3 regions of the Pseudodesulfovibrio thermohalotolerans genome follow, and region 2 is predicted to be linked to each of the others. Evidence: riboswitches for the same ligand, from Rfam matches in the RefSeq annotation. Region 2 holds a riboswitch; each other region holds the start of a gene.
The links. A riboswitch is a leader RNA that binds a small molecule or an ion and turns the genes downstream of it on or off. The one in region 2 is predicted to bind cobalamin.

Region 1 (4,160 bases), 1.6 Mb from region 2:
GTGTCTTGCGCGAGCCCCCGCGCCACGGCGGTTCGCTGGCGTTCGCCCCCTGACAGGTCTGCCACGGCCCGGTCGCGCAACCTCTGAAGGTCCATGGCTGTCAGCGCGTCCTCCACGCGTTCGATATCGCGGGCTGAGGGGCGGCTGAACCGGGGGATGTGCGGATGCCGCCCCATGAGTACGGTTTCGTACACGGTAAAGGGAAAACGGAGCGTTTGGTCCTGTGAAACCAGGGTGCAGAGCCGGGCCAGCCTGGACGGGGGAAAGTCTGAAATATTTTCGCCGTTGAGCCGCGCCGCGCCCGCTGTGGGTGACAGCAGACCGGCCAGGAGGCCGAGCAGGGTGGATTTGCCGCACCCGTTGGGGCCGACCACGCCGTGTAGGCCCGGCCCCAGATCGAAATCCAGGCCGTGGAGGACCTGGGCCGAATCGTAGGCGAAGCCGAGGTCCTGGCTGGCGAAGATCGCGCTATCCACGTGCGAGCCTCTTGGAGCGGCTGAATATCCAGCAGAAGACCGGGCCGCCGATGATGGCCGTGAGCACGCCGATGGGCACCTCGTGGGGCAGGGCCGCGCGGGTGACGGTGTCGGCCAGCAGAAGAAGTATGGCCCCGCCAAGGCCTGAGGCGGGCAGGAGCCAGCGGTTGTCCGGGCCCACGATCATGCGCATGAGGTGCGGTACGATGAGGCCTACAAAGCCGATGATTCCGCTCACGGCCACGCAGACCGCGCTGGCCAGCGAAGCGGCGACGAGCAGGATCAGCCGCACGCGTCCCGTGTTCACGCCCAGGCTCCGCGCCGAACGCGCTCCCAGGCTCATTATGTTCAGGTCGCGTCCGAAGTAGAGGCATATCGCGAAGACGAGCAGGGAGGCGGTCCCGGCCAGGGCCGCGTCGTTCCACGTCCGGCCCACGAAGCTGCCCATGAGCCAGAAGACGATGACCGAGACTCGTTCGTCGGCCAGATACTTGATGAAGCTGATGCCCGCCGAGAGGGTGGCCGAGACGATGACCCCCGCCAGGATGAGGGAGGTGGGCGCCAGCTCGCCGTCGCGCCCGGCGAGCGCGATAACCGCGGCCAGGGTGAGGGCTGCGCCCGCGAAGGCCAGCGTCATGAGCGTGGCCGGGCCGAAAAAGGACAATCCCAGGAGCAGGGCCAGGGCCGCGCCGAAGGCCGCGCCCGAGGAGACGCCGAGGGTGAACGGGTCGGCCAGCGGGTTGAGGAGGAGCCCCTGGAAGACCGCGCCCGCCACGGCCAGGCCGAAGCCCACCGCGGCGCAGGTCAGGATGCGCGGAAGCCGGACGTCGAAAAGGATGCCCGCCACCATGCCGTCCATGGAATCCGCCGCCCCCCGCACTCCGTCGAGCAATCCGCGCAGGACTTCGCCCGGCGGGATGCTGATGACTCCCATGGCGCAGGCGGCCAGCGCCAGCCCGGCCAGCAGAGCGGCGAGCAGGGCGACGGTCAACCCGTTGCGAAGGGAGGTGCGGGAGGCGGCGTTCAACATGCGTCTAGTTCACGCCCGGGCCCTTGGCCATGGCGTCGTTGAGGTGGTTCACGTAGATGTCGGCCCAGCCGTCGAGCATTCCCAGGCCGCGCAGGTCGGTGGCGACCTTGTAGCCAGCCTTGGTCAGCATGATCTTCCATGCGTCGTCCTCGTCGCCGGCCATGTCGTTGGAGGCATGGTCGCCGGCCACGATCATGAACGGCTTGAGAAGGACGTCCTTCTTGCCGGAGGCCGCGAGTTGCGCAGCCATGTCGTCAAAGGCGGGAAATCCCTCCACGCAGCCGATGAAGATGGGGTAGTCGTATTCGGCCTGCAACACCTTCTGGAATTCCGCGTAGATGCCCGTGGAGAAGAAGTCGTTGCCGTGGCCCATGTAAACCAGGGCGGCGTTCAGTTCGCGCGCATGGTCCACATCGGTCTTGAGGGTCTTGGCGGCCCGGGCCATGTCCTCGGTGTACGGATACTCCTCGCCGGGCAGGCCGAGGGCCGGGCGGCCGAGGGAGAGGTGCGCGAAGGGCATGTTCTTGGCCTTGAGGGTGCGGATGGATTTGAGTCCGCCCACCAGGGTAATCAGGTCGTGGAACTCTTCGCCCGCGAAGACATGCAGGGATTGCACGGTGATGTCGCGGCAGCCGTCGTTCTGAAGGTCCGCGATGGTGGCCAGGGGATGCTTGACGTAGAGGACTTCGGCTGGAATGTCCTTATGCGCCGCTTTCCAGGCCTCGTCGTTCTGGCGGCCCTGCCAGATCTTGCGGATGATGTTGGAGGTAAAGGCTAGGCGCACGGGGACGCCGGGGTGGGCCTTCTCCACCTTGGCCTTGATGTTCAGGATTGATTTGACCGCTTCAGGGTAGGAAGTGCCGAAGGCGGCCAGGACGATGGCCTGTTTGACGGGTTGTTCGTCGTGGTGCCCGGCCTGGGCCGGGACGGTCAGCAACAGGGCGAGCAGGCAGAAGACAATGTTTCTGACAACTGTCATCATGTTCTCCGAAAATGGGGCGGGGAGGGAAAGAAAAAGCCTCTTCCTCTTCGAATTCAGAGGAAGAGAACCCGTATTATCCCTTCAATACCTCGGCGGCAAGCCCACGTACCACCGTGGCAGGTCCTTGTGATCGTTCCAGGCAGGTCTTCCGGCTGGTCCCTCCCGTTTCCGCCTTCCCAGGTCGACCCCAGTGGCATGAATGGAAACGGTTCAGCGAGACGTCACGGCGGCGGGTCCGCTCCCGATTTTCACGGGATTCCCTATTGAGTCCGAGGACACCTGAACTTGAAGTGGAGTATGCTTTCCTCGGTATTCATGTCAAGGAGGTCCGGGCGGTTTCGGCAATGCGTTCCTGGAACTGGCGGATCATCTCTTCGGCGTCGATGACCAGGGCGTCGGATTCGCCCATCATGCCATAGCCGAGAATGGGGACGTTGAAGATTTCCTCCACCGGGACGGTGAACCCGGTGATGACCACCTGCTGCTGGCGCAGCACCTCGTCGACCAGGATGGCGCCCTTGTAATCGCCGACCCGGACCACGATGGCCTGGGCCATCTCGATGTTCTCGATCTCCGGCGTCAGTTCAAGGAGGTCCGCCAGTCGGAGCAGGGAGTGTATCTCGCCGCGCACGTCCACGGTCTCGCGGCCGTCGGGCAGTTCCACCACGTCGTTGCGCCGGGGCATGTAGATTTCCACCACATCGCGGCTGGGCATGATGAAAGTGTCGCCGCCGACCCGGCAGACCAGGGCGTCCACGATGCCTTCGTTGGCCGATCGGTCCAGGGGGATGGAGATGGTAAAGTTCGCGCCCTTGCCCAGCTCGCTCTCGATGGACACTTCGCCGTCCAGGGCGACCTTGATGGCGTTGACCACGGCGTCCATGCCCACGCCGCGCCCGGAGACATCGGTGATTTTTTCGGCGGTGGAGAAACCGCTCTGAAGCACGAACTGAAGGATTTCGTCCTTGGAGTATTCCTTGTCGGGATCGGCCAGCCCCTTTTCAAGCGCCTTGGACAGGATTCGGTCGGGATCGAGCCCGCGCCCGTCGTCGCCGACCTGGATGAAGGCGTTGTCGCCCTTGCGCCAGGCGGACAGGGACACGGTTCCGGTCTCGGGCTTGCCCGCCGCCTTGCGCCCCTCGGGGTCTTCCAGGCCGTGGTCCACGGCGTTGCGCAGGAGGTGGACCAGCGGCTCGTTGAGGCTTTCGACTATGGTTTTGTCGAGGGCCAGATCGTCGCCCCGGACCTCGAAGTCGAGCTTTTTGCCGATTTTTTGGGAGAGGCTTTTTACCAGCCTGTGCATGGGCATGAAAATCTGCTTGAGCGGCACCAGCCGAATGGCGTTGACCTCTTGCTGGAGCTTGGAAATGACGTTGTCGAGTTCCCGGAGGCTGGAGGCCATCTGCGTCACATTGGTGGCTCCGCCCTGTGCGATGACCGCGTAAGTGACCATGAGCTTGCCAACCAGTTCGATGACCCGGTCCAGGCGGTCCGTGGGAACGCGAATGGACGAGATGCCTTGCGGCGCGTGCTTGGCGTTCGATTTGGCGTCGGCTTCCGGGCTGGGTTTTTCTTCGGTTTCTTCGGCGCGAGCTTCAGGAACTCCGGCTTTGGCGGCGGGCGGCTCCTCGAAGGCCCGGGCCGCTTCCTCTTCGCTTTCCTCAAAAGCCGG
Region 2 (4,160 bases):
CTTGTCGCAGGTCGGGCAGTGGAAATGCTCGCCGTAAAGGTAGCCGTGGTCTTCGCAGACGGAGAAGGTCGGCGTGACCGAGATGTATGGAATCTTGGTCTTGCTCATGGCCTTGAGCAGGAAGTTCTTCACGCTTTCCTCGTTCGGGGCAGCTTCGCCCAGGAAGGTGTGGAAGACCGTGCCGCCGTTGTACAGGGTCTGCAACTCGTTCTGGTGCTCCAGGGCGAAGAAGACGTCGGAGCTGATGCCCACGGGCAGCAGGGTGGAGTTGGTGTAGTACGGGGTCTCGTCGCCGGAGGTGTAGATGTCGGCGTAGAGGTCGCGGTCGATCTTGGCCAGGCGGTAGCAGGTGCCCTCGCCGGGAGTGGCTTCCAGATTGTAGAGGTTGCCGGTCTCTTCCTGGAATTCGACCACCAGTCCGCGCAGAAGCTGGAGCGTCCGCTGCATGAGCTGGGAACCGGACCGGGTGTCCAACCCCTTGCCGAGCAGGTTCATGCACGCTTCATGGCCGCCGATGAGCCCGATGGTCGAGAAGTGGCCCTTGAAGCCGTTCTTGAGATAGCGGCGGGAGAACGGGAACATGCCCGCGTCCAGGTTCTTCTGGACCACCTTGCGCTTGAACTCCAGGGACTCCGAGGCCAGCCGGGCGTACTCGGTGACAAGGTCCATGAAGTCTTCCTCGTTGTGGGCCAGGTAGGCCAGCTTGGGCAGGTTCAGGGTGACCACGCCCACGGAGCCGGTCAGATCGCCCGCGCCGAAGAGCCCGCCGGTCTTCTTGCGGATTTCGCGCAGGTCCATCTGCAGTCGGCAGCACATGGAACGCACGTCCTCGGGGTTGAGGTCCGAGTTGATGAAGTTCTGGAAGTAGGGCGCGCCGTACTTGGCGGTCATCTTGAGCAGCAGTTCGCCTTCCTTGGAGTCCCAGGGGAAATCCTTGGTCACGTTGTACGTGGGGATGGGGAAGGAGAAGATGCGGCCGTCCGCGTCGCCTTCGAGCATGACCTCCAGGAACGCCCGGTTAATCATGGCCATTTCCTCGGCGTATTCGCCGTAGGTGGAGTCCTGCAGCTTGCCGCCGATGATGACCGCTTCCTTGGCGATGTGCGAGGGCGGCACGAAGTCGAAGGTGAAGTTGGTGAACGGCGACTGCCCGCCCCAGCGGGAGGTGGCGTTGAGGTTGTGGAGCATCTTCTGGATCTGCTGCTTGACGTCGTGGTAGCTCAGGCCGTCGTTGCGGATGAACGGGGCCAGGTAGGTGTCCACGTTGTTGAACGCCTGTGCGCCGGCCCATTCGTTTTGGAGCGTGCCGAGGAAGTTGACCATCTGGCCGCAGGCCGCGTCGAAGTGCTTGGCCGGGGTGGACGAGCATCGGTCGCGCAGGTTGAATCCTTCGAGCAGCAGGTCGCGCAGGGACCAGCCGGAGCAGTATCCGGCCAGGCCGAAGGAGAGGTCATGGATATGGAAGTAGCCGTGGGTATGCGCCAGGCGCACTTCTTCGGGGTACTTCTCAAGCATGTAGCGGGCCTGGACGGAACCGGCCATGTGCAGAATCAGTCCCTGGAAGGAGTGGGTCATGTTGGAATTTTCATTGACCCGCCAGTCGAGGTTCTCCAGGTAGCTGTCGGTCACTCCGGCGATGTCCAGGAACGCTTCGTTCTGGGAGCGCAGTTCGCGTCTTTTTTCGCGGTAGATGATATACCGCTCGGCCACCTTGTAGAGGCGGGCCTCCATGAGGACTTCCTGAACCATGTCCTGAACCTGTTCCTGTTCAGGCATGTCCACGTCCTTGAGTTTCTTTTCCACTTTTCCGGCCAGTCTGTCGGCAAGCAGCGGGTCCTTGATGCCGCTTCCCTGAAGGGCCTTGAAAATGGCACCGCCGATCCGTTTTGTGGACCAGGTCTCGATGCATCCGTCTCGTTTGAGGATTTTGCTGGGCATGTATGTCTCTTGCAGGCGACGCGGAAAAACGCGCGGCACGGCTGCGCTGCGGTAAAAACCGCCTGCATTGGCCGCCGATGAACGGTCTCGCGGCAGCACCGCTGGACCCGGCGACGGTTGTCGGGTGTAAACTTTCTTGTCCGCATACGGTTTCCGCGAACCGCAACCGGCAGGAAACGCTTCAGGCAGGTCTTCTGGCTCTCCCCGCCCGGCCCGCCTTCCCGCCTCTCGGCAGTGGCTCGTTGGACCGGACCTTCTTACGGGGATCACAGCGGCGGGACCGCTCCGGTTTTTCACCGGATTCCCTGTTATGGCGCAATGGCCACCTGAAGGACATCTGAAGGCTCGGAGACTAGCCGAAGCCCCGGCGAAGCGCAAGAGCGGATTCGCCGGGGCTTTGTCCCAGAATCAGCCGCAGAGCTCAGGAAGATCGGTCAGGATGTCCAGGCAGACGTCGGCATTGTTGAGTGAATACAGATGGATGCCCGGTGCGCCGAGTTCCAGTAATTCCCTGATTTGGCGCCGGGCGATTTCGATTCCCTTACGGCGCACGGCCGCATCGCCCCCGCTCTCGTTGGCCTCCTGCAATTCGAGGTAGAGCTTGAGCGGAATGTTCGCTCCGCACAGGGCGAGGATGCGGTTGAGGGACTGCATGTTCAGGACCGGGAGCACGCCCGGGACGATGGGATTGCGGATGCCTCTGGTCTCCAGCCTGCGGACCAGGTCGCGGTACCGGCGCACGTCGAAGAATAATTGGGTCACGGCAAAGTCCGAGCCTGCGTTGAATTTGTGGCAGGTCCACCGGAGATCGTCGTCGATGGACGGGGATTCGGGGTGGGCGTCGGGGTAGCAGGCCGTGGCCACGCCGATTTCCGGCCATCCCTCCTTGACGAATTCGACCAGGTCCGAGGCGTGGCGGAACTCCTTCCAGACGTCGTCTCCGCCGTTGCCGGGCATGTCGCCGCGCAGGGCCAGGACATTGTTGATGCCCGCGTCCCTCAGGCGGTCGAGGTAGTCGGCGATGCCCTTTTTTTCGGCTCCGACGCAGGTAAGGTGAGCCATGGTCTCAAGGCCGAAACGGCGGTGCACGTCCGCGGCGATTTCCAGCGTGTTGTCCTGGAATGTGCCTCCGGCCCCGTAGGTGACGGAGACGAACAGGGGATCAAGCCCGGCCAGCCTGTCCACCTGGCTGAAGAAGCGGGGCCATTGCTCCCGTTCCTTGGGAGGAAAGAATTCAAGGGAGAGAAATCGGTCCGTGTTCCGTATGCGGTCGATGATCTTCATTGCGTATCCTTGTTCCATGGGGGAGGCGCGGCTCCGGCCCGTTTGGGGTTTGGTGTACTCTGCGTATTCCGGCAGCTCCTGCGCGGCGGGATTTTGTCGTTTGTGGTTGCCTCAATATCAATATATCAAGATTCATTGATATACAAAGGCGTGCAGCTTGGCAAGCCCCTGTTTGCATTTTGATTCCGATTGGGAGAGGGGCAGAGGGATAAGCTCATCGCAACGGGAAGAGCGAGCCCGCGAATGCTGTACCGGAGTGGTTGGGCCGATGGGGCGGCCGCATCTTTTTTGGTCTTGAGTGAAATTTAGGGCTTGATTTGAAAATGAAAATGAGTTTCGTTATTGTCTATGTCGATATCCGCTGAGCAGTTTTTTCTGAACTATCTTGAAGAGACGGGGTTGAACATGACCCCGCAGCGCATGTCCATCGTCCAGACATTCCTGGAAGCGGAGGGACATTTTTCCGCAGATCGCCTGTGCGAGCTTGTCCGGGAAAAGGCTCCCGAGATCGGTCAGGCCACCGTCTACCGCACGCTGAAGCTGCTCATCGAGTCCGGCCTCGCGGACACCATCGACGGCCCGGACGGGGGGGGGCTGTACGAGCGCGCCTACGGCAGGGCGCATCACGATCATCTCATGTGCCTCAAGTGCAAGCGGAAGGTCGAGATATTCGATCCGGTCATAGAGGAGCGGCAGGAGCAGATAGCCCGGGAACACGGCTTCACCCTCACCCGGCACAGGATGTATCTCTACGGCCTGTGCCCGGATTGCGCATCCGACGACTAGGCCAGTCCGGCCCGGATGAAGAAAGGCCCCGGAGCGAGATGTCTCCGGGGCCTTTCTTTCGGTTTATTCCTTTCGCCGTTCCCTATCCTTCTCCGTATCCACCGGGACCGTCCCGGAATTTTCCCCGTCGTCCCCCTCGTAGTTGGGGAACA
Region 3 (4,160 bases), 1.2 Mb from region 2:
TGCGTGAATGCACGGAGAGATTTATCAGGGAGTACAACGAAGATCGGCCTCATGAATCGCTAGGCGACATGACGCCAGTGGAATTTGCAGCCCAGAGGGCAGGGGGTACCCCCTGCCCTCTGGGCTCTCACCAAAAAACGGCGGGAAGCCTCTACTACTAGCTGGCCCTAAGATGGGGGACTTTACACCTGCCCTTTTGGTGTGTGTAGAGGGTTAGGCGTATGATTCACGCAATTTGAGGGCAGCGCAAACCATGTTTTTTAGGGAGACAAGCGTCTCGACCCAAGCACGGGTTTTGAGGCCGCAGTCAGGGTTAACCCAAAGACGTTCAGCGGGGATTACCTTCAGCGCCTTTTGAAGGAGCGAGTAGATTTCATCCTCGGAGGGAATCCTCGGGCTGTGTATGTCATACACCCCGGGGCCGATTTCCGCCGGATATTCGTATGCATTGAAGGCTTCGAGCAACTCCATGCCGCTGCGGCTGGCTTCGATGCTGATGACGTCGGCGTCCATTTCAGCGATCCATTTCATGATGACGTTGAATTCGCTGTAGCACATGTGTGAATGAATCTGAGTGGTATCCTGTACGCCGCCTGCAGTCAGCCTGAAACAATCCACGGCCCAACGAAGATATGCTTCCTGCTGATCCTTACGAATGGGCATACCCTCCCGGAGCGCGGCTTCGTCGATCTGGATGATGCCGATGCCAGCGGCTTCGAGGTCAAGAACCTCGTCGCGTATGGCGAGGGCTATCTGGCGGCAGACCACTTCACGCGGAATGTCGTTGCGCACGAAGCTCCAGCACAGGATGGTAACCGGCCCGGTCAGCATCCCTTTCATGGGCTTGTTCGTGAGGCTCTGGGCGTACACGGCCCAATCCACGGTCATTTGCTCCGGGCGGGATATATCACCGTAAATGATGGGCGGCTTGACGCAGCGGCTACCGTAGCTTTGCACCCAGCCGTTTTGCGTGAAGCAGAATCCCTTGAGTTGTTGGCCGAAGTATTCGACCATGTCGTTACGTTCCGGTTCGCCGTGGACCAAAACATCAAGTCCCAATTCTTCCTGATGAGCCACGACTTCTGCGATATGTCCCTTCATGGTTTCCTTGTATTCGGCATTCGACAGTTCGCCCTTTTTATATTGCAGACGCGTTTTGCGGATCTCGTCGGTTTGCGGATAAGAACCGATAGTTGTTGTCGGGAAGAGAGGGAGGTTCAACTGTTTCTTCTGGATGGCAGACCGTTTAGCAAAGTCGGATGTCCGGTCATACATTTCGGGAGTGATTGTCTGAAGTCGGTTTCGGGTCTCCTTGTCCACGACATGACAGTGGGCACCTCGTGCGAGAAGCGAAGCTTTGTTCTCTGCGAATATCTTCGGCTTGTCTGCCCCTTCCGCAGCAAGCTTCAAGGCTGCAATTTCATCGCACTTTTGCACAGCGAAAGCCATCCACTGCTTCAACTCCCCATCCAACTCCGTTTCAGCGGAGAGATCCATTGGAGAGTGGAGCAACGAACAGCTGGAGCCGATCATTATGCGGCTTGCTTTCAACTGCTGTCTGCTCGCGTTCACACGTCTGAAGGCAGTTTCGAGTTCAGTCTTCCAGACGTTTCGCCCGTCAACCAGGCCGAGGGACAGGGTAACGTGTGGCGGCAGCTTGTGGATGATGTCTTTCAGTTGTTCGGGGGTGCGCACCAAATCCAAATGGATGCCGTCGATGGGCAATGACAGTGTGAGATCGCGATTGTCGCCAAGCCCACCGAAATACGTGGTGAGCAAAAGACGGGAGCTGACGGTGACCTTCTTCATCTTTGCATAGACAAGCCGGAAGGCTTCATCAGCTTCCTCTGAAATGTCCGTACAGAGGATCGGTTCGTCGATTTGAATCCAGGAGCATTGGCCGTCCAGCTCGGCGAGAATATCACAATAAGCGTCAGCTAGCCCTTCAAGGTGATCCCAACGACTACAGCCGTCGGTCTCCTTGGCGAGCGAAAGAAAGGTGATCGGCCCCACCAGAACGGGCTTCGGAGAATACCCGAGGTCCCTGACAGTGGTGGTTTCTTTGAGAAGCCGGGAGCCGGTTTTTTGGAATCGCGTGTCTCTGGTCAATTCCGGGACGATGTAATGGTAGTTGGAATCGAACCATTTGGTCATCTCCATGGCCGGGATACCCTTTTCCGCATCTCCCCGTGCCATATGGAAATATGTTTCAAGGTCAACTTCTTTGCCATCCCACCGGAATCGGGGAGGAATAGCTCCGAGCATGGTGATGGTGTCGAGGATGTGGTCGTAAAATGAGAAGTCGCCAACTGGCAGCAGGTCCATGCCCGCCTTGGCCTGGATCTCCCAGTGATGCTTCTTGAGGTGCTCGCCAACCTTGATAAGTTCAGCTTCGTTTGTTTCCCCTCTCCAGAATTTTTCGAGGGCCCATTTGAGTTCACGATTTTTCCCCATCCTGGGGAAACCCAATACGTGCGCGTTCATGTCTACTCCATGTTTCAGGGTGAAAGACGTAGAGCGTGCCTTGCGATGGTTGAGAGAAACACAGCGTGGGAATGATCCTGGTCTGAGTTGTTTTCTGCCATCCTAACCTGATCGCGAGGCGGTTGCTCTCTGGCAAGACGTCTTCTGGCTTCCGGCCCCATCGTGTTGAATCCCTTCCCCCAAAAAGGTGGTCATCAACGGGTTTGCCGGTTACAGCGGCGCGTCCGCAGCGGTTTTTCACCGCTTTCCGTTTCTTGCCAAATCCTTATATCAAGATTTATTGATATATAGAAAGTCTGTTCTATGCAAGCTTTTTAGGGCGGGATACATTCCATCATCGTTAGTTGTTTGATTTGAGAGCTGCGAAAAGTCTAGTCAGACTCAATCGTGTCCGGTTAACTCGCCATTCCTAACAACGGATAATCATTTTTGATCTTTGACATTTCTCCTGGCGGACTGAAAAATGTTTCCAGCCCTGTACGCTTGAATACGTTCAGCTGCAGCAATTGCAACATCTCCTGAATGGGCCAGCCGATCCTAGACGTAAATTTCAGGAACGCCACCAGCAGATACATGATCATGGCCACGTAGATTTACGAAAGCACGGCATTTTCCGATGTCCCGATGAATCTTTTGATTTTCAAATTCTGTTTGATCAGCCGGAAGAAAATCTCTATCTGCCAGCGCTCCTTGTAGATTTCCGCAACCGATCTTGCTGCAAGCGAGAAATGGCTGGTCAGATATACGAAGTGCTCACCGGTTTTGGCATCGCGGTACCCCACGCGCCGCAATTTGAGCGGCTTTCCGCCACTCATAACCTGAATGATCTGGTCGGAAGTTATGCCCTGTTTTTTGTTGACGGGTCGACGTTTGAGGACCTTGTAGGACATGTTTTTCTTCTGTCTGGTTACGAAGAAAACACCCGCCTCCATGAGTGCGGCGAACCACCGATAGCAGACGTAGCCTCGGTCGAACACGACGATGGAACCCTTGGGCAATGTGAGTGCCTGAGCGACTTTGGATTCGTGTTTTCGCGCATTGGATATCTCCAGGAAAGACGGGATATAGCCGTCATGGTCCAGGAGCGCGTGGAGCTTGATCCCTCCCCGGTTTTCTCGAAACGAAGCCCAAGGAAATTGGTCAAGGCTCAGTTTGACAGTCGATGCGTCGAGGCTGAACAGCTTGTTTTTGAAACGGAATTTGTGGCTGGGAGCGATGGCTTGGCACTGTTTGTACACCGCACCGAACAGGGCCTGAAAGAACGCTGCCGGACGATTGCTATTGGCATCGGCAAAGGTAGAGCGAGCCACCGGCTTGGCTCCCAAGTGGTAAAGCTTTCTTGCGTTTACTGCGAGGTTGCGCAAGCCATCGCGCATGGAATGCCGAGCCGCGATATGGATAAATGCAAGGCAGACAAATTGATTCCAGCGGCTGAAGACACGGGCTTTTCGTTCGCTCGGAAACTCGCGTTCGACTTGCGTAAAAACATGTCTCGGAATCAGGGATAGCAGTTGAGCAAGGATTGTGTCACTGTGAGCTACGTCAAAATTCTCCTTTGTTATTCATTGGTTAGACACCAATATCATAACACAATTCCCGGAGATTTTGGACGTTTTTCTTTCAGCTAAACCGGACACGACATTCCTGTGGCTGAACTATGCAAGGCCGACATGCGC

Region 1: it holds a riboswitch for cobalamin, as region 2 does, so the genes downstream of both, LF599_RS05595 (sirohydrochlorin cobaltochelatase) here and LF599_RS13260 (ribonucleoside triphosphate reductase) in region 2, are expected to answer to the same signal.
Region 3: it holds a riboswitch for cobalamin, as region 2 does, so the genes downstream of both, metE (5-methyltetrahydropteroyltriglutamate--homocysteine S-methyltransferase) here and LF599_RS13260 (ribonucleoside triphosphate reductase) in region 2, are expected to answer to the same signal.

What each region holds. Positions count from the first base shown of each region.
Region 1 is NZ_CP120635.1:1,224,840-1,228,999, forward strand. It holds gene LF599_RS05585 (ABC transporter ATP-binding protein) at 1-476, opposite strand, end outside; gene LF599_RS05590 (FecCD family ABC transporter permease) at 469-1,506, opposite strand; gene LF599_RS05595 (sirohydrochlorin cobaltochelatase) at 1,511-2,485, opposite strand; cobalamin riboswitch at 2,610-2,786, opposite strand; gene LF599_RS05600 (chemotaxis protein CheA) at 2,802-4,160, opposite strand, start outside.
Region 2 is NZ_CP120635.1:2,818,427-2,822,586, reverse strand. It holds gene LF599_RS13260 (ribonucleoside triphosphate reductase) at 1-1,938, opposite strand, end outside; cobalamin riboswitch at 2,106-2,283, opposite strand; gene LF599_RS13255 (methylenetetrahydrofolate reductase) at 2,347-3,222, opposite strand; gene LF599_RS13250 (Fur family transcriptional regulator) at 3,571-4,008, shown strand; gene LF599_RS13245 (hypothetical protein) at 4,072-4,160, opposite strand, start outside.
Region 3 is NZ_CP120635.1:1,571,440-1,575,599, reverse strand. It holds one part of gene LF599_RS07310 (IS3 family transposase) at 1-161, shown strand, start outside; gene metE (5-methyltetrahydropteroyltriglutamate--homocysteine S-methyltransferase) at 214-2,484, opposite strand; cobalamin riboswitch at 2,603-2,783, opposite strand; gene LF599_RS07300 (hypothetical protein) at 2,880-3,059, opposite strand; gene LF599_RS07295 (IS4 family transposase) at 3,078-4,007, opposite strand.